DNA from 4 places in the Paraburkholderia sp. GAS348 genome. Region 1 is predicted to be linked to each of the others. Evidence: riboswitches for the same ligand, from Rfam matches in the RefSeq annotation. Region 1 holds a riboswitch; each other region holds the start of a gene.
The links. A riboswitch is a leader RNA that binds a small molecule or an ion and turns the genes downstream of it on or off. The one in region 1 is predicted to bind cobalamin.
Positions count from the first base shown of each region.

Region 1 (4,198 bases):
GTTACCCCGGTAAACCACGATTTGCGGCGTGCTCGCATTAACCGCCGTCAGATCAATCCTTCGCTGCCAGTTGTTAACCCAGTTGCGACCCATCGCTGTCTGCGAGGTGTCATAAAGCCTCGAAAGATACGTGCGCCCAAAGACGAATGGGGGCGCATCGCCGTTCGCAAAGTCAGTTTCGGAAAGCGTGACGATGCCCTCTGCCGGCAATACCGGGTCCGCTACCGGGCAGGAGCCTTCTGGAGAAGGGGGGACCGGTGCGCCACCGCAATAGTCCTTTATCCAGTCCGAAGCATTGGGACAGTTGTAGTAATTCATGCTGCTATACGGATCGTCAGCGCCCCTCGACAGAGGTGTCGTGCCGGCCACCTGGATAGCGCAGGTCGGGGTCCCGGGAGTCCCGAGAGACTTCTGATATGCCTGCATACACTGCATGTAATCTGCTGCGTTCGCACCAAACGCGACCATAAGCAGCATGAATGCGGCCAGCAGGCGAGCCGCCACGCCCGCCGTCTCCTCGGAAAATCTATTATTTTTCATAGTCATCCTTATTGGTTTTACCTGGTTTAAACACAAGTACCCCATAAGGAGAATTCCATCTGCGCTATCCAATAATTCCCAAAATTACAATTTCCAGAATTGCCGTACACGCTTCTTTCAGACTTCCTACGTAATCCGTATTGAATTACGAAAGAACCCGTCAACCATCAGCGCGTCGCAGTAAGAAAACCAAAACGTCAGACGCGGGATATTCGAGCGTGAAAGTGGTTGGACGCTGACACCCAAACCTGGGCCGACTGGAAGGGAAAACAAGGGCCGCGTAGCGCGCCGCCAGAAAGGGAGAGGGGGTAGCGCAAGACAGCGCTACGAGACTAATCGCGATACAAAGTGCGATCTTAAATAACCAGGCCCGAGAACGAAGGGCGAACCCTCACCGGCTAGCCGCTCGAACGGCGGCCTCAAAGTTATCAACAGAAAATGTTCGCAAGCCTGTGGATAACATTCTGGCAAACGCGCCAAGTACTTGATGTACTTGGCTTCTCTTGCGTTGCGCGTCGGCACGGCCGCTTTCGCGCCCGCGCCTTTTGCGTTAAAAACCAAGCGGCCCCGCCGCGGCCCTCTCGGCCGCGCCTCTCACATCAACGGTAAGCGGACTTCGCCACACCGCGGGTCGCGGGAGCCAGCAGTTTGCTCCGCTCAACCATGGCGCCGAACAGCAGCCCAATGGTCGTCCACATAATCACCTGCATCCCGATCGCCGCGACGCGGAACTTCCACAACAGCACCGCCGGGAAGGCCGCCGGCACTTCGTTGATCGCCGGCATCGACAGCTGCACGGCAGCAATGATCACGACAAACACCACACCGGCGACGATCGAGCCATTCCACGCGCCCAGCTTCAGCGCCGCGCGGCGCCGCACCTTCAGCGAGAACACCATCGCTGCCAGCGAGATCGCAATCATCAGGAAAAACAAGCCGGTGCGCATCCCGATCGTCTCGGGGTCGCCCACCGAGGGAGGATTCGCCGGATATTTGATGTTCGGAACGATCACCAGCGCGATAAACGCGCCAAGCGCCAGCCATGCGGACAACGCGCGCGCACTCAATGCGCCGACGCGGCCGTACGCAAACGCGAACACCAGCGAGAACAACCCACCGAACGCCGCGCCATACGTCACGACGCCCGTCAACAATCCCAGGCCCGCTTGCGTGCCGCGGCTCACCAGTTCGGGTTCAGGCGCCTCGCCTTTGGCAGCGTCGGCCTTTTCCTCGAAGGAAATCGCCTGATCGACCTGCGGCTCGCCCACCAATCTGGCGAAGCCGAACGTGAGCAATCCCGCGGCGATGCCTGCAAGCATCCCGCGTACCAACAATTTACCCACCATGGTCGACTCCGTTAGTGGCAGGGAAAGCCGAGCAGATGGCGGCCGTCGTGCACGAATTCATGCACATACATGCCAGGCACCAGGGACGTGGCACCTTCTTCCGCACCAACGAAATAAATCGCGAGCAACAGCAGCAAGCCGCCGAACACGACCCAAGGCAGCAGTTCACGCAGCGGAATCGGCGTGGGTTGTGCGACAGGCTGTGTCGCGGGATCGAAAACAGCGTTGGTCATATTGGACATCTCCTGGGGGTAACGCGCCCCGATAGTCGATTGAAAAGGGATGCTGCGAAGCTCAGGTCTGGCTTTCGGCTCGTGAATGCCGATTACAGTGGCGCGACCGCGCCGGGCTCTCACCGGCTTCCGTGCTTCGCAGTGACGCTATTCTACGCGCTAAACTTTGCCTCCCGGCAACGCAAAGCATAATCGCAGGGTCCGTCTTTAGTCTGGCCTTTATGGAAATCAACTGAATGGACATACGGCTGTTACTGATCAGCCACGCGTCGACTGCGGCGATGCGCACGGGCTGCTTTCCCGCCGACGATCCACTCGACGCACGCGGCCTCGCCGAAGCAGGCGTCGCGTGTGCGCGTCTGTCGATTCCGGACGACGCGGCGGTTTTCGTCAGCCCTGCCGTCTGCGCGCGTGATACGGCGTCGGCCTTGGGCCTCGCTGCAACGGTCCACGAGGGACTGGCGGATATGAACTACGGTCGATGGCATGGACGCCGCCTTGCCGATCTCGCCGTCGAAGCGCCGCAAGACCTCGCCGCATGGACGCACGATCCCGACGTTGCCGCGCATGGCGGCGAGTCGTTCGGTCAACTCGTGAAACGGGTAGGACAGTGGCTCGATGCGCTGGACGATGCGTTGAGCAACGGGGTGTCTCGCGCAACGGACAGTGCATCAAGCGATGGAACGACCGGGGCAAAAAACCGTGCGTCAAGTGCAAAAACGAGCGGTGTACCGCGCAATATGCAAAACGTGGTCGCCATCACGCACGCGCCAGTGATCAAAGCCGCAATCGTTTATGCGCTCAGGGCGTCGCCGGACATGTTTTCGCGCATCGAAATCGCGCCGCTCTCGATGATCGAATTGCGCCGCTCGCGACGCGGCTGGACATGGTGGCCGGCGGCGTCACATTAACGAACTACGCGAATCCGTTGCCGAGCACCGAGGCAAACATCGCGCACCGCACCATCGCCGGGCTCAAACCGGTCGATACCCTTGTGGTAGATGCCGCACCGTCACGCCGTATTCGAAGCCAATGTTGTCACATTGCGGCCGCAGGCTGTTGCCGAGTACGTCTTCACAACAATCCCAATTCAATAGTTTGCTAACGAATATTTTAGAAATACAATATCGGCCATGTCGAATCTCGATGCCTTGCGCCGCACCGTCAGCAGCACGCTGGTCGTCGCTGCCAGAAAATGGCGGCGCACGAGCCATGGCGTGCTCGCGGCATTTAACGTTTCCGAAGCGTGCGCTACGCCGCTACTGACCGCCAGCCGGCTCGGCGAAGCAGTGCGGCAGGTCACGCTGGCCGATCACATCGGCATTGAAGGGCCCTCGCTCGTGCGGCTGCTCGATCAACTGTGCGCGGCCGGCCTGATGCGCCGCGACGAAGATCCGGAAGACCGGCGCGCCAAGACCGTGGCGCTCACCGACGAAGGCCGCGCCGTCACCGCGAAAATGGAAGAAGAACTCAATACGTTGCGGGCGCAAGCTTTGAAAGGCATCTCGCGCAGCGATCTCGAAGCGACCTTGCGGGTGCTGGCCGCTTTCACGACCGACGCAGCGGCGCCGCACAACGCCGGGGATCCCGAGTAAGGGTTTATGGTCTATCCGTCCATCCGCGACTGGCTGTTCTCCGTCAAGACGTTTGCCGCGGCGATGATCGCGCTCTACATCGGTCTCTCGCTCGAGTTGCCGCGGCCCTACTGGGCCATGGCCACCGTCTACATCGTGTCGAATCCGTTTGTCGGCGCGACCCGCTCCAAGGCGCTTTATCGTGCGCTCGGCACCGCGCTCGGCGCGTCGGCCGCGGTGCTGCTGGTGCCGCCCTTCGTCGAATCGCCGTATCTGTTCAGCGTGATCGTCGCGTTGTGGACCGGTACGCTGCTGTATCTGGCGGTGGCCGACCGCACCGCGCGCAGCTATGTGTTCATGCTGGCGGCCTACACCATGCCGATCATCGCCCTGCCTTCGGTGACGAATCCAGGCGGCGTATTCGATCTGGCGATCAGCCGCACCGAAGAAATCACGCTCGGCATCGTGTGCGCAAGCATCGTCGGCAGTTCGCTGTTTCCTAGCC
Region 1 is NZ_JBNPVT010000022.1:94,817-99,014, reverse strand. Features, by position in the region: gene P3T22_RS27315 (DUF6531 domain-containing protein) at 1-540, opposite strand, end outside; gene P3T22_RS27310 (CbtA family protein) at 1,140-1,886, opposite strand; gene P3T22_RS27305 (CbtB domain-containing protein) at 1,898-2,119, opposite strand; adenosylcobalamin (AdoCbl) riboswitch at 2,172-2,261, opposite strand; gene P3T22_RS27300 (histidine phosphatase family protein) at 2,356-3,030, shown strand; gene P3T22_RS27295 (MarR family winged helix-turn-helix transcriptional regulator) at 3,253-3,714, shown strand; gene P3T22_RS27290 (FUSC family protein) at 3,721-4,198, shown strand, end outside.

Region 2 (4,198 bases), on a different contig from region 1:
CATCGCGAACGCGCAGAACCCGACGACCGTCGGCAAGTACTTCTATCGGATTCCGCTGTGGCGCGCCAATCTCGCCGCGACGTATCACATCGACGAACGCGCAGCGCTTACGCTCGCCGCGCGCTACTCCGGCCGCGAATACAACACGCTCACCAATACCGACACGAATCCCGATGTATTCGGCGGCACCAGTTCGTACACGGTGGCGGACGCGAAGTTCACGTTCAAGCCTACCAAAGTGAGTGAAGTCGGCATTGGCGTCGACAACCTGTTCGACGCGCGCTATTTCGTCTATCACCCGTATCCGGGCCGTACGTTTTACGTCGAAGCGAAGCTGCGCATGTGAACACGCGATTGGCATGCACGGCTTGTGCTCGTGTCGTGCTTGTCCGCTACTCGATGCGCTCGATGCGCTCGATGCGTTCGCGCGATGCAAACCAGCGCGTGCATCGCTGTGCAAACCGATCGACCCACTATTTGCTTCAGGAGGATTGAATGTCCACCACCACCGCTCAACGCACGACCTCCGCAACGAGCGCCACGAGCGCCGGCTACCGGACGCTGTGGCGCTGGCACTTTTACGCGGGCCTCTTTGTGATGCCGTTTCTGGTGGTGCTCGCAATCACCGGCACGCTGTATTGCTTCCAGCCGCAAATCGAGCCGCTGCTTTACCCGCACCACCTGATCGTCGCACCGCAAGCCACGCCCAGGCTGACTGAAGATGCGTTGCTTGCCAAAGCGCGCGCGGCGATGCCGGCCGATGCGCGCGCGGTGACGGCTCCCATCGCGAATGCACCGGAGCGCAGCACCGAGTTCATCTTTCGTCTCGCCAACGGCGAAAAGCAGAGCGTCTATCTGAACCCATACAACGGCGAAGTATTGGGCACGCTCAGCGTCGAGCGCCGCTTCATGCAGGTGGGCCGCATGCTTCACCGCAAGCTGCTGCTCGGCAAACCAGGCGAGTTGCTGATGGAGCTGGCCGCGTGCTGGACGCTGGTGATGATCGGCACCGGTGTCGCGCTCTGGTGGCCGCGCGAAAAAACCACTGCACGCGCGGCGTTGCTGCCGCGCTTCTCGCTGCGAGGGCGCGCGCTTTGGAAAAACCTTCACACCGTGATGGGCATCTGGCTCGCGCTCGGCACGCTGGCATTCGTGCTGAGCGGTCTGCCGTGGACAGGCTCATGGGGTAAGCAGTTCAAGGCACTCGCGAGCGCGGCCAATCTCGGCGCACCGCCGGGATCGTGGGGTGGCCTGCCGTTGCGCTCCGCGATGCCGGGCATGGTGATGGACGACCTGCCCTTGCCACTTACGCCATGGGCCGTCGGCAACACTCCAGTACCGCAATCCGCCGATGCACACGCAGCGCAGGCGCTGCCGCTTGGACGCATCGTTGCTCTCGTCGCATCGCTCGGTGTCCCGGGCGGTTACGACATCGTGCTGCCCACCTCCGCTACGGGCGTCTACACCGTCTCGTACTTTCCCGCCGACCCGAAAGACGAGCGCACGCTGTACATCGACCAATACAGCGGCGCGGTGCTGAAAGACATCCGTTACGGCCACTACGGTGCGGTGTCGAAGGCCGTGTCGTACGGCACGTCGCTGCATATGGGCCGCTATTTCGGCGTCGCCAATCAGATTCTCTGCGCCGCGATTTCACTTGGACTAGCGGGCATGGCCGTAACCGGCTGTGTGATGTGGTGGAAGCGGCGGCCGCAGCGCTCGCTCGGCGCACCCTCGCGCGAGCGCGCTGCGCCGCCAATGCGTGGCTGGAAAACCGGCCTCGTTCTGCTCGGCATCGTCTTCCCGTTGATGGGCGCCACGCTGCTCGCGGTGTGGCTCGCCGACCGCACGATTTTTGGCCGCGTCGCGCGGCAACCTGCTTAAGGCTTCATTCCCGCTGTCAAAATCAAGGAGCACCTCTTGAAGACATCACGCGAACTTCTACCCGCCGCCTTGCTGTGCGCTTCATTCCCGTGAAAAGTGCGAGTACGATGAGCCAGTAACATACCGGATAGCGCCTTGACGAGCTGCCGATGCTGTCTATTCAGAAGAATTTCGATTGCATCGACAACCCGTCTGGGCGCGTGTATAAGCTTTGCAGGCATCGTCCCACCTGGCGAAGCGGGAAGCCGGTGAGAATCCGGCGCGGTCGCGCCACTGTATCCAGCATGTAAGCCCTGTTGAATCCAAGCTGGGAGTCAGACCTCGCTTCGCCATCGTTCAATCTCGTTCGGGACGCGGTATCCCAAGGAACAGTTGATGATTTCGCAGCTGAAACAGATTTTCAGTGATTCGAACACTGGCGTTCGGAGCCGGCTTTTCGGCATCTACGGCGTGCTGATCGCCACCAACGTGCTCGCGTGGGCCTGGGCACTCGCGGCGTTTCGCCACCATCCCCTTCTATTGGGCACCGCGCTGCTGGCGTATGGTTTCGGCTTGCGCCATGCCGTCGACGCGGACCACATCGCCGCCATCGACAACGTCACGCGCAAGCTGATGCAGGAGAACAAGCGCCCGGTGACCGTCGGCTTCTTCTTTTCGCTCGGCCATTCGACCGTGGTGGTGCTGGCCTCGCTCGCGGTCGCAGCGGCCACGTCCGTCATGCAGGGGCGCTTTAACCACTACAAGGAAATTGGCGGTGTGATCGGGACACTCGTCTCCGCGCTGTTCCTGTTTGCGATTGCCCTGATGAATCTGGTCATCCTGAACTCGATCTATCAGGCCTGGCGCAATGTGAAAAATGGCGGCCGCTATGTCGACGACGATTTCGATCTGCTGCTGGCCAACCGCGGCTTTTTCTCCCGCCTGTTCAAGCCGCTGTTCCGCATGCTCACGCGCAGCTGGCATATGTACCCGCTCGGTTTTCTGTTTGGCCTCGGCTTCGACACTGCCACCGAAATCGCCCTGCTCGGCATCGCCGCCGCCCAGGCGTCTCAGGGACTGTCGCCCTGGGCGATCATGGTCTTCCCGGTGCTGTTCAGCGCCGGCATGTCGCTGATCGACACGCTGGACGGGCACCTGATGCTCGCTGCCTACGGCTGGGCTTATCTGAAGCCGATCCGCAAGATCTACTACAACATGACGATCACACTGGTGTCGGTGATCGTGGCCATTGTGATCGGCAGTATCGAAGCGCTGGGCCTGATTTCCGACAAACTGAATTTGCAAGGGCCGGTGTGGGATGCGGTCGGCGCGCTGAACGGTCACTTCGGCATGCTCGGTTATCTGATCATCGGCATTTTTGTGCTGAGCTGGGTGGCCTCCGTACTGATCTATCGCGCGAAAAAATTCGACGATCTGGAAATCGGCCGATAGGGATGGACAGGGTGTGCAGTGGGGGCCGGCCTTTCCGCGCGTGCTCGTCGTGGCTACGCTGATCGTCTGCCTGCCGGGCGGCAAAGCGGTGCACCGTGCGAGCCTTGCCTAGAACACGCCCGGAATCACCCGATAGCGCACCCGGCCTTTGTACGTGCGATAACCTTCGTCCGCCGACAGAAGCTGCTCTTCCCGCACGATCCGCCCCACCTGCAAGGCAAACTGGCAGCCGTACACCAGCAGGTTTTGCAGGCCGAAGTTCACCAGCAGAAAGCCGACGTCGGTGACAAAGTAGCCGAGATACATCGGATGACGCACGAGGCGATATGCGCCGCGGGATACGACGCCACGGTTGGCGGGCAAAATGCCGAACGAGCGCCGCAGCGATGCCTTCGCGAATAATTGCCAGAAAATCCCCAGCAGTTGCAACGCCGCGCCGCCCGTCTCCGGCACGAGTTGCGCGCCGGGGGCGAGGCGCACGGCCAGAAAATAATACGTGCCGCCCATCGAACAGATGAACGCGAACGGCCGCCAGTCGCGCTTCATTGGCACACGCGAGAACAGCGACAAACCGACCGTCACGCACGCGGCCACCACCAGCAACAGCAACGTGATCCGCGACGGCGCCGCGCGCCATTGCGTGATCGCGGCGTAGGCGAACAGGCTCAGCATCGTCGCGGCGCCGAGCCGGGCGGCGATTTCCACCAGCGCGTAGCGCAGGCCGGAGGACGCGCCCGTATCGGCAGCGGATGCGGATGCGGATGCGGATGCGGATGCGGATGCGGATGCGGATGCGGATGCAGGAGGTTCGGCCGCCGCGTCCATAGGGCTGATCGCGAGCGGCAGATCTTGCAAAGGTGTCGTCGGTGTCATGGCGCGCTCA
Region 2 is NZ_JBNPVT010000003.1:363,183-367,380, reverse strand. Features, by position in the region: gene P3T22_RS07130 (TonB-dependent receptor) at 1-346, shown strand, start outside; gene P3T22_RS07125 (PepSY-associated TM helix domain-containing protein) at 496-1,884, shown strand; adenosylcobalamin (AdoCbl) riboswitch at 2,099-2,259, shown strand; gene P3T22_RS07120 (HoxN/HupN/NixA family nickel/cobalt transporter) at 2,260-3,315, shown strand; gene P3T22_RS07115 (methyltransferase family protein) at 3,424-4,140, opposite strand; gene P3T22_RS07110 (TadE/TadG family type IV pilus assembly protein) at 4,196-4,198, opposite strand, start outside.
Region 2: linked by a shared signal. The riboswitch ahead of P3T22_RS07120 (HoxN/HupN/NixA family nickel/cobalt transporter) and the one ahead of P3T22_RS27305 (CbtB domain-containing protein) in region 1 are both predicted to bind cobalamin.

Region 3 (4,198 bases), on a different contig from region 1:
CGGCACGCAGGCGCACGCGGGCGAATACGATCGCGCCGTGCGTCACGTCGGGGTCGTCGCCTGCGTCTTTCACCGTGCCCGCTTCGGCGCCGTCGGCGCACAGGCGGCAGAACACCAGCGGCAGCGGCACGTGCTGGCCCTTCGGCAATACGATCTCCGCGACCTCGCTGACGATACCCGCGAGCAGCAGACGCGCGGCCGCGAGCGACGTCGCGGTGGCGCAGCTGCCGGTCGTGTAGCCGCTACGCAGCGGCGCGGGTTGTTCGGGCGTTTCTTCGCGCATTAGGGTTGCGGTGAGGCGGCTGAGGTGCCATTAGCGGCATTGATGTCACTGGCGCCATTCGTGCCATTCGTGCTGCTTGTGGCGTGCGCGCCGTTCGTGTTGCTCGCACTGGACGTGCCGCTGGCGCCGTCAGCCGGCTTGGTGACATCCAGCAGTGTAATCGGCAGCGCCTGGCGCCAGGTATCGAAGCCGCCAAGCGGCTGGGCCTCGGCAAGCGCGATCCGGGTCAGCGTGCCGCCATGCTGCTCCCGCCACGCCGCGAGCGTCGCCTCGCCTTGCAAAGTGACCGCATTGGCGACCAGCCTCCCGCCGTCACGCAGACGCGCCCAGCAGGCATCGAGCACGCCCGGCGCCGTCACGCCGCCGCCGATGAACACCGCATCCGGCACAGCCAATCCTGCCAGCGCATCGGGCGCGCGGCCAGCCACCAACTGCAGACCCGGCACGCCCAATGCATCGCGATTGTGTTCGATGAAGCGCTGCCGCTCCGCGTGCCCTTCGATCGCGATCGCGCGGCAAGTCGGGTGCGCGCGCATCCATTCGATGCCGATCGATCCGCTGCCCGCGCCCACATCCCAGAGCAATTCGCCGGGCGTCGGCGCGAGCCGCGCCAGCGTGATCGCGCGGACGTCGCGTTTGGTCAACTGACCGTCGTGGCGAAAGGCGTCGTCGGGCAAGCCGGCGGTCAACGGCAAACGCGGGGCGCCCTCCGTTGCCCGGCATTCGAGCGCAATCAGGTTCAGCGCCGCCACGTCACCCGCGGACCACTGATCCGCGCGGCCATCCATACACCGCTCCCGAGCGCCGCCCAAGTGCTCCAGCACGGTCATCCGGGTCGCGCCGAAACCGCGCGCATGCAGCAGTTCGGCCAGCGCGGCGGGCGTGCGCCCGTCGGCGCTCAGCACGAAGACGCGCGCGCCGTCGTGCAGATGAGCGTTCAGCGTCGGCAACGGCCTTCCCACCAGCGAAACCGTGGCGACATCCTGCAGCGGCCAGCCAAGCCGCGCGGCCGCCAGCGACAACGACGACGGCGCAGGCAGCACCCGCAACTCACCTGCCGGCAACTGCCGCGCCAGCGTCGCGCCGACGCCGAACAGCATCGGGTCCCCGCTCGCCAGCACACACACGGACCCGGTACGCTCCGCCAGCAAAGGCGCGAGATCGAACGGCCTCGGCCATGCCGCCCGGCGCGCGGCGAGGCGCGCGGGCAGCATCGCCAGATGACGTTCGCCGCCATAAACCACCGACGCCTCCAGCAAAGCACGCCGCGCGGGCCTCCCCAAGCCGGCGAAGCCGTCATCGCCTATGCCCACCACGGTCAGCCACGCCGGCATGCATCCATCCTCGTTCTGTATCTTCAAATAATGCGCTGTGCCACGCCGATCAAAGCGTCCAGCCTCGTTGTGCTGTTCGAAAAAAGGCATAATACAGCCGCCGGTGCCCTTCGGGGCCGAAGAGGGAACACAGTGTCGCTGTGGCTGCCCCCGCAACTGTATGCAGCGAGTCCGCCTGCGCTCCGTGCCACTGGTTAGACCGGGAAGGCCGCGGCGGACCATGACCTGCCAGCCAGGAGACCTGCCGGCCAGACTGTTCGTGCCAGCCTACATCGGGCGGGGTGTACCGATGCCGCAGCAATGCCCGACCGGGCGGCGCTCGGGCCGTCGCGCGACGCTAAACCCGGTGTCCGTCTTGAATCAAGCTCCGCCCTCCTCCACTGCTTTGCCCGACGCGGCCCTCGCGCTGCGGCCCTCGGCGTGTCCAGGGCTGCTGCGCATCGTCGCCGCGCGCGATGGTGGAATCTGCCGGATCAAATTGCCCGGCGGGGAGCTGAGCGCCGGGCAGGCCTTGGCGATTGCCGAGGCGAGCACGCAGCATGCGGCCGGTGTCGTCGAGCTGACCAATCGCGCGAATCTGCAGGTGCGCGGCGTGCGCAGCGGTCATGAAGCGGCGTTGAGCGCGGCGCTGGTCGACGCGGGGCTAGGGCCGATTCGGGCGGCCGCTGCGGACGATGTGCGCAATGTGATGCTGAGCCCGACTGCTGGCCGCGATCCATTTGCGCTGTTCGATACGAGGCCGCTCTGCGTCGAACTGCTTGCATTGCTGCAAACCGAAGCGCGTTTCGCGGCGCTATCACCCAAATTCGCGCTTCTGCTCGATGGTGGCGAGCGCCTTGCGAGGCTCGATCATCCGCATGATATCTGGCTGGCAGCGACGCAAGTTGAAGACGGGGTGCGATTCGTGTTTGGTTTGACGGGTTGTCCGCCTGCTGTGGCGAACGCGGATGTTGACGCTGAAGCTGACGCTGAAGCTGACGCTGACGCTGATGCGGGTACCGATGCGTTCCAGCATGCCGAATACGCCGACTCGCGTGACGCCACAGAGCGCCCTCGCACGGATAGCGCGGGCGCCCTCGGCGCCGTGCTGCCCGCGCAAGTCGCGGGTCTTGTCCGCGCGCTGCTGAATACGTTCCTCGATCTGGCCACCACCGACGCCACGCGCATGCGTCATCTGCTTGCCGCGCATTCCGTCGACGCCGTATTGCAGCACGCTCAAAAGTACGTCGATTTCCCACTGTCACGCGACACGTCGCTCGCAAACTGGCGACGCGCCACGCCTGCCGATGCCGCGCTGCGGCTCGGTGCGCACGCTCAGCGAGTCGTGGGAATGCTGCACGTAGGCGGCCAACCGCCGCTCGGACGCCTCGACGCCGCCACCTTGCGCGGCCTTGCCACGCTCTCACAACAGCGCGGCAACGGCACGCTGCGCATGACGCCCTGGCAAAGCGTGTTACTGCCCGATATCGCTGCCAATGCCGCGCCCGCCGTGCTCGCTGAAATGAACGCGCTGGGCCTCGCCTGCGACCCCGCGCAGCCTATTGCGCACTTGATCGCCTGCGCCGGTTCCACAGGTTGCGCAAAAAGCCTCGCCGATACCAAAGCCGACGCGCTGCTTTTAGCGGATCGCTTGCCCAAAGGTGTCGACGTCCATCTGAGCGGCTGTCCGCGCTCATGCGCCGCCGCGCATCGCGCGCCGTACACACTGCTGGCCGCGGCGCCCGGCATCTACGACCTTTATCGACGCGACGGCCAGCCGGGTTTCGGCTCGTGCGTCGCGCACCAACTCACGATCGAACAGGCCGCCGACATGCTCGACCCATTGGCACACGCGGCCCGGAGCCCTATAGATGCTTGATTACATTCGCGACGGTCAGGAGATCTATCGCCAATCCTTCGCGACGATACGTGCGGAGGCCGATCTCTCGCGCGTTCCTGCCGACCTCGAGAAACTCGCAGTGCGCGTGATCCACGCCTGCGGCATGGTCGACGTCATTGACGATCTTCAGTTTTCCGAAGGCGCAGGTGCGGCGGGCCGTGTGGCGCTCGCGCAGGGCGCGCCGATTTTGTGCGACGCCGGCATGGTGGCGCAAGGCATCACGCGCGCACGGCTGCCAGCGAACAACGAAGTGATCTGCACGCTCGCGCATCAAAACGTGCCCGCGCTCGCGCGCGAACTCGACAATACGCGCTCGGCCGCCGCGCTCGAATTGTGGCGGCCGCATCTGGCCGGCAGCGTCGTCGTGATCGGCAACGCACCGACCGCCCTCTTTCATCTGCTCGACATGCTCGATGCCGGTGCGCCGAGGCCCGCGCTGATTCTCGGTTTTCCGGTCGGTTTCGTCGGCGCGGCCGAATCGAAAGCCATGCTTGCCGAAAACAGCCGCGGCGTGCCCTACGTCGTGGTTCACGGTCGACGCGGCGGCAGCGCGATGGCTGCCGCCGCTGTGAATGCGCTGGCGACGGAGGTGGAGTAAATGACCGCGCAAGGACGTTTATTCGGACTCGGCGTCGGCCCCGGCGACCCGGAACTCATCACGCTGAAAGCGCTGCGTTTGCTGAGAGCGGCACCGGTGGTCGC
Region 3 is NZ_JBNPVT010000016.1:96,355-100,552, forward strand. Features, by position in the region: gene P3T22_RS23665 (cobalt-precorrin-5B (C(1))-methyltransferase) at 1-283, opposite strand, end outside; gene P3T22_RS23670 (bifunctional cobalt-precorrin-7 (C(5))-methyltransferase/cobalt-precorrin-6B (C(15))-methyltransferase) at 283-1,617, opposite strand; cobalamin riboswitch at 1,702-1,880, shown strand; gene P3T22_RS23675 (precorrin-3B synthase) at 1,964-3,475, shown strand; gene P3T22_RS23680 (precorrin-8X methylmutase) at 3,468-4,094, shown strand; gene P3T22_RS23685 (precorrin-2 C(20)-methyltransferase) at 4,095-4,198, shown strand, end outside.
Region 3: linked by a shared signal. The riboswitch ahead of P3T22_RS23675 (precorrin-3B synthase) and the one ahead of P3T22_RS27305 (CbtB domain-containing protein) in region 1 are both predicted to bind cobalamin.

Region 4 (4,198 bases), on a different contig from region 1:
CGCCGGAGAACATCGCGAGCGTCTGCTGCTTGCGCTCAGCGAGCGCGACCACCTGTTCGATCCCGTACGGCCAGTACGCTTCGCCGCCAAGGTGATCGACCACGACGACACGCGCATGCTGCAGCACGTCTTCGACATAGAAATCCACCGAAGCCGGCTGCCGCAAATACGTGACGTTCGCGAGCCGCACGCTCGGAAAACCGTCGCCCAGGCGCGAAAACACGCTTGCGAGCAGCGACAGCGTGGTGTCGGCGGAGCTGAGCACCACGATATCGGCGGGCTGCTGGTCGATACGGATCACACCTTGCGTATCGTCGACAAAACCGCCCGGCGTGGTGCGCAGCAGATGCATGACCGGTTACGCCTGTTGCGGCTGGGCGCTCGCCACGGCGCCCAAGGCGGCGTCGAATGCCTGTTGCAGCGCGGCCTGGTCGAGGTCTTCGCCGATCAGCACGAAGCGGCTTTGCTGGCCTTCGCCTGCTTCACCCGCTTGCCAGCGCCGGTCGAAGTAACTATCGAAACGGCGGCCCACGCCCTGGATCACCAGACGCATCGCCGCGCCCGGCAATGCCGCGAACCCTTTCACGCGGTAAATCGTGTTCGTTTCGACGAGCCCTTGCAATGCTGCGATCACGGCCTCGCGCGACGAAACATTCGCGTGCACCACCACCGAATCGAATTCATCGTGGTGGTGATCGGCGTCGTCAGCCGAACCATGGTGATCGTGGCGCAAGTGGATCGTTTCTTCCGAGGCCGCTTCGAGACCCAGCAACGTATGCAGGTCGAGCTGGCCCATTTGCGCACGCACGATCTTCACTTGCGGCGGAATTTCTTCGCGAATGACGGCTTCGACAGAAGCTTGACGCGCTTCGTCGAGCAAATCGGTTTTGTTCAGAATCACCAGATCGGCTGCCGACAATTGGTCTTCGAACAATTCGTGCAGCGGCGATTCGTGGTCGAGATTCGGATCGGCCTTGCGTTGCGCATCCACGGCGACCGGGTTGTCGGCGAACTGGCCGCTCGCTGCAGCCGGGCCATCTACCACGGTGACGACCGCGTCGACAGTAAAGCTATTCTTGATCTGCGGCCAGTTGAACGCCTGCACCAGCGGCTTCGGCAATGCGAGACCGGAGGTTTCGATCAGCACGTGATCGATCTGCTCGCGGCGCTCCACCAGCTTTTCCATCACCGGGAAAAATTCTTCCTGCACGGTGCAGCACAGGCAGCCGTTCGCGAGTTCATACAGTTGCCCTTCGGTTTCGACGCCGTTTTCATCGCAACCGATGCCGCAACCCTTGAGGATTTCCCCGTCGATGCCGAGTTCGCCGAACTCGTTGACGATCACCGCGATGCGCTTGCCGCCCGCGTGCTGAAGAATGTGCCGCAGCAGCGTGGTCTTGCCGCTGCCGAGAAAGCCCGTGACGATGGTGACGGGGATCTTGCGCATTTGAGTTTGCATCGTGAGGTCTATCCGTAGGAGTTGCACGAGCACGCCGACGCGCCTTCGCGTTTTGTCTGCATAGGTCATGCGAGCGGGTTCATGCCCTGCAGGCAACCACAATAACAAAGCACGGGGACGAACAACGGCGTTGCCGAGGCAACCGAAAAACAGAAAACGGGAATGAAGTCCTGAACGCACCGCCGCATCCCCGCGGTGGTCGTTCTTCCTGGTCTGGCCGGTATCCGGGCTGGCGAAAGCGCCGCTTCCCCTTCCCGGACGAGTGGTTTCTCGCCCAGTGGTTATATGCCGACGCGGCCTTGCGCGTGGACATCGAAGCCGGCTCCGCGGCGCTGGAGAACGCACCGCTTTTCGCTTACCGTTGCGGGGGCAGCACAGGTTGACCCGATCCATTGCAGGCGGGCACCCTGTTTCCCGTTTAACTGCATGCGCACGAGCGCGCACACGAGCACCAAAGTGCGTGCGAGTTTAGGCCGAGAGCCCTGTGCCGTCAAGGAAACGCCGGCCGCGGCAGGGCTTTTGCGCAGTGCCGGCGCGGCCTGCCGTGTGCTATCGTATGCGCGCGTTTGGTGCCCGCATATGCGTTCGCATGTGCAGTTAAACGGGAAACAGGCCGCGCTCGCTGCGCTCAACCTGTGCTGTCCCCGCAACGGTAAGCGACCTGCGGTGCTCTCGCATCGCGCATGCGTTTTTGATGCCACTGTCTGACGAATCCGGACGGGAAGGCAAAACGCATGAGGCCGTCAGCCCGGATACCGGCCAGACGCGGAGGCAGTGAACGTCACGCTGCCGGCCGCCGGAATCCGCGAGGGACGGATGTGAAGGCGCTAAAGCACGACGTGGCGCAGCCGCTAGCGTTTTCCTGAGGGAAACGCAGCGAGCAGCGTTGTTCGTCGCGCGTAATCTGTAGCACCGCATGACCTCGATTTCCGCCGCCTCCGGCCGCATCAAGCCTCACCCGCTCCCGCTAGTCACGACATGGCGCGCGCCATGCATGCCGCGATGACCCGCGCCTGGCTGATCGGCGCCGGCCCCGGCGATGTCGAACTGATGACGCTCAAGGCGACTCGCGCCCTGGCGCAAGCCGATGTGGTGCTGGTCGACGATCTGGTGAACCCCGACGTGCTGCAGTTCGCACGCGCCGACGCGCTGGTCGTGTACGTCGGCAAACGTGGCGGGCATCCGTCGACGCCGCAGGCCGGCATCGTCGCGCAGATGCTCGAACACGTGCGGGCCGGACGCAGCGTCGCGCGTTTGAAAGGCGGCGATCCGTTCGTGTTCGGCCGTGGTGGCGAAGAACAGCAGGCGCTGCACGCAGCGGGCATCAGCGTGGAGGTGATCAACGGCATCACGGCCGGGATCGCGGCGCCCGCGGCAATTGGTATTCCGGTGACGCATCGGGATTACGCGCAAGGCGTGGTGTTCGTCACCGGGCACGGTGCCGGCAGCAGCGAGCCGGACTGGGGCGCGCTTGTCGCCACGCGGATGACGCTGGTGATTTACATGGGCATGCGGCGGCTGAACGATATCGCCGGCGCGTTACTCGCGGCCGGCATGAGCGCCGATACGCCGTGCGCGGCGATCGAATCGGCCACGCGCCCCGAGCAACGGCATGCGCTCTCGCAACTCGGCGAGTTCGCGGACGCGGTCGCGCGCGCCGGACTCGGCTCGCCGGCGATCGTGGTGATCGGCGGAGTGGCATCGCTGGCTTTGGCGCGGGATGCTGTGAGTTCTGGCGCGGTGCGTGAGGCGGGGGCGGTGGGTGCGCTGGGTGCGCTGGGTGCGCTGGGTGCGGTGGGAACGGTGGGAACGGTGGGAGCGGCGGAAATGGCAAATATGGCGAACTCAGCCAGAGCGGCAGACGCCGCGGACGCTTCGGATACCGCGGAAGATTCAAACGCCGCGGACGCGCAATGAAAACCCTCAGCATCGGCATCGGCTGTCGCTTGCACAGTTCGGCTGAGCAGATCGAAGCGGCCGTGCGTGCCGCACTCGGCTCGCATGCATTCGATGAAATCAGCGCGATTGCCTCGGTCGACACCAAAGCCCACGAAACCGGCCTGCTCGAATTCTGCGCCCGTCATGCGCTGCCGCTGAAGCTGTTCAGCCGCGCGCAGATTGCGGCGATCTCCGTGAGCGATCCATCGGCGGCCACGCGCGAGCATCTCGGCATAGACGGCGTCTGCGAGCCATGCGCCCTGCTCGCCGCGGCGGCCGAGTCTGATGCGGGCAGCGCACCTCGTGCGGCCTATGCATCGGCATTGGCATCGGTTGCCTCTGGTGCATCGGGTACCTCAGTTGCCTCAGTTGCCTCAGCTGCCGCAGTTGCCTCAACTGTCCCAGCCGCCTCAGTTGCATCGATCACGCCCGATCCCCCCAACGCACGGCTACTCGTGCGCAAAACCATCCACGGCGGCGTCACGGTTGCGATCGCCTCGATCACCGCCCAGCCCGCCCGCGAACAGACAAACAACACCCATCAGGAACAGGACCTTTCATGAAAACCGACCCCGAATCGCACCAACGCATGACCGAACGCCGGCGCGAAGGCCACGAGAAAAAGCAGGCCAACGCCACCGTCGAAAAAGGCCTGCTGATCGTCAATACAGGCACCGGCAAAGGCAAAACCACCGCCGCGTTCGGCATGGCCGTGCGCGTGCTTGGACACGGCATGCGCCTCGGCGTCGTGCAATTCATCAAAGGCGCGCTGCACACTTCGGAGCGCGACTTCCTCGGTGC
Region 4 is NZ_JBNPVT010000018.1:128,096-132,293, reverse strand. Features, by position in the region: gene cobN (cobaltochelatase subunit CobN) at 1-352, opposite strand, end outside; gene cobW (cobalamin biosynthesis protein CobW) at 359-1,459, opposite strand; cobalamin riboswitch at 1,658-1,930, opposite strand; cobalamin riboswitch at 2,010-2,237, shown strand; partial or broken gene cobA (uroporphyrinogen-III C-methyltransferase) at 2,462-3,190, shown strand; gene P3T22_RS24975 (cobalamin biosynthesis protein) at 3,373-3,960, shown strand; gene cobO (cob(I)yrinic acid a,c-diamide adenosyltransferase) at 3,957-4,198, shown strand, end outside.
Region 4: linked by a shared signal. The riboswitch ahead of cobW (cobalamin biosynthesis protein CobW) and the one ahead of P3T22_RS27305 (CbtB domain-containing protein) in region 1 are both predicted to bind cobalamin.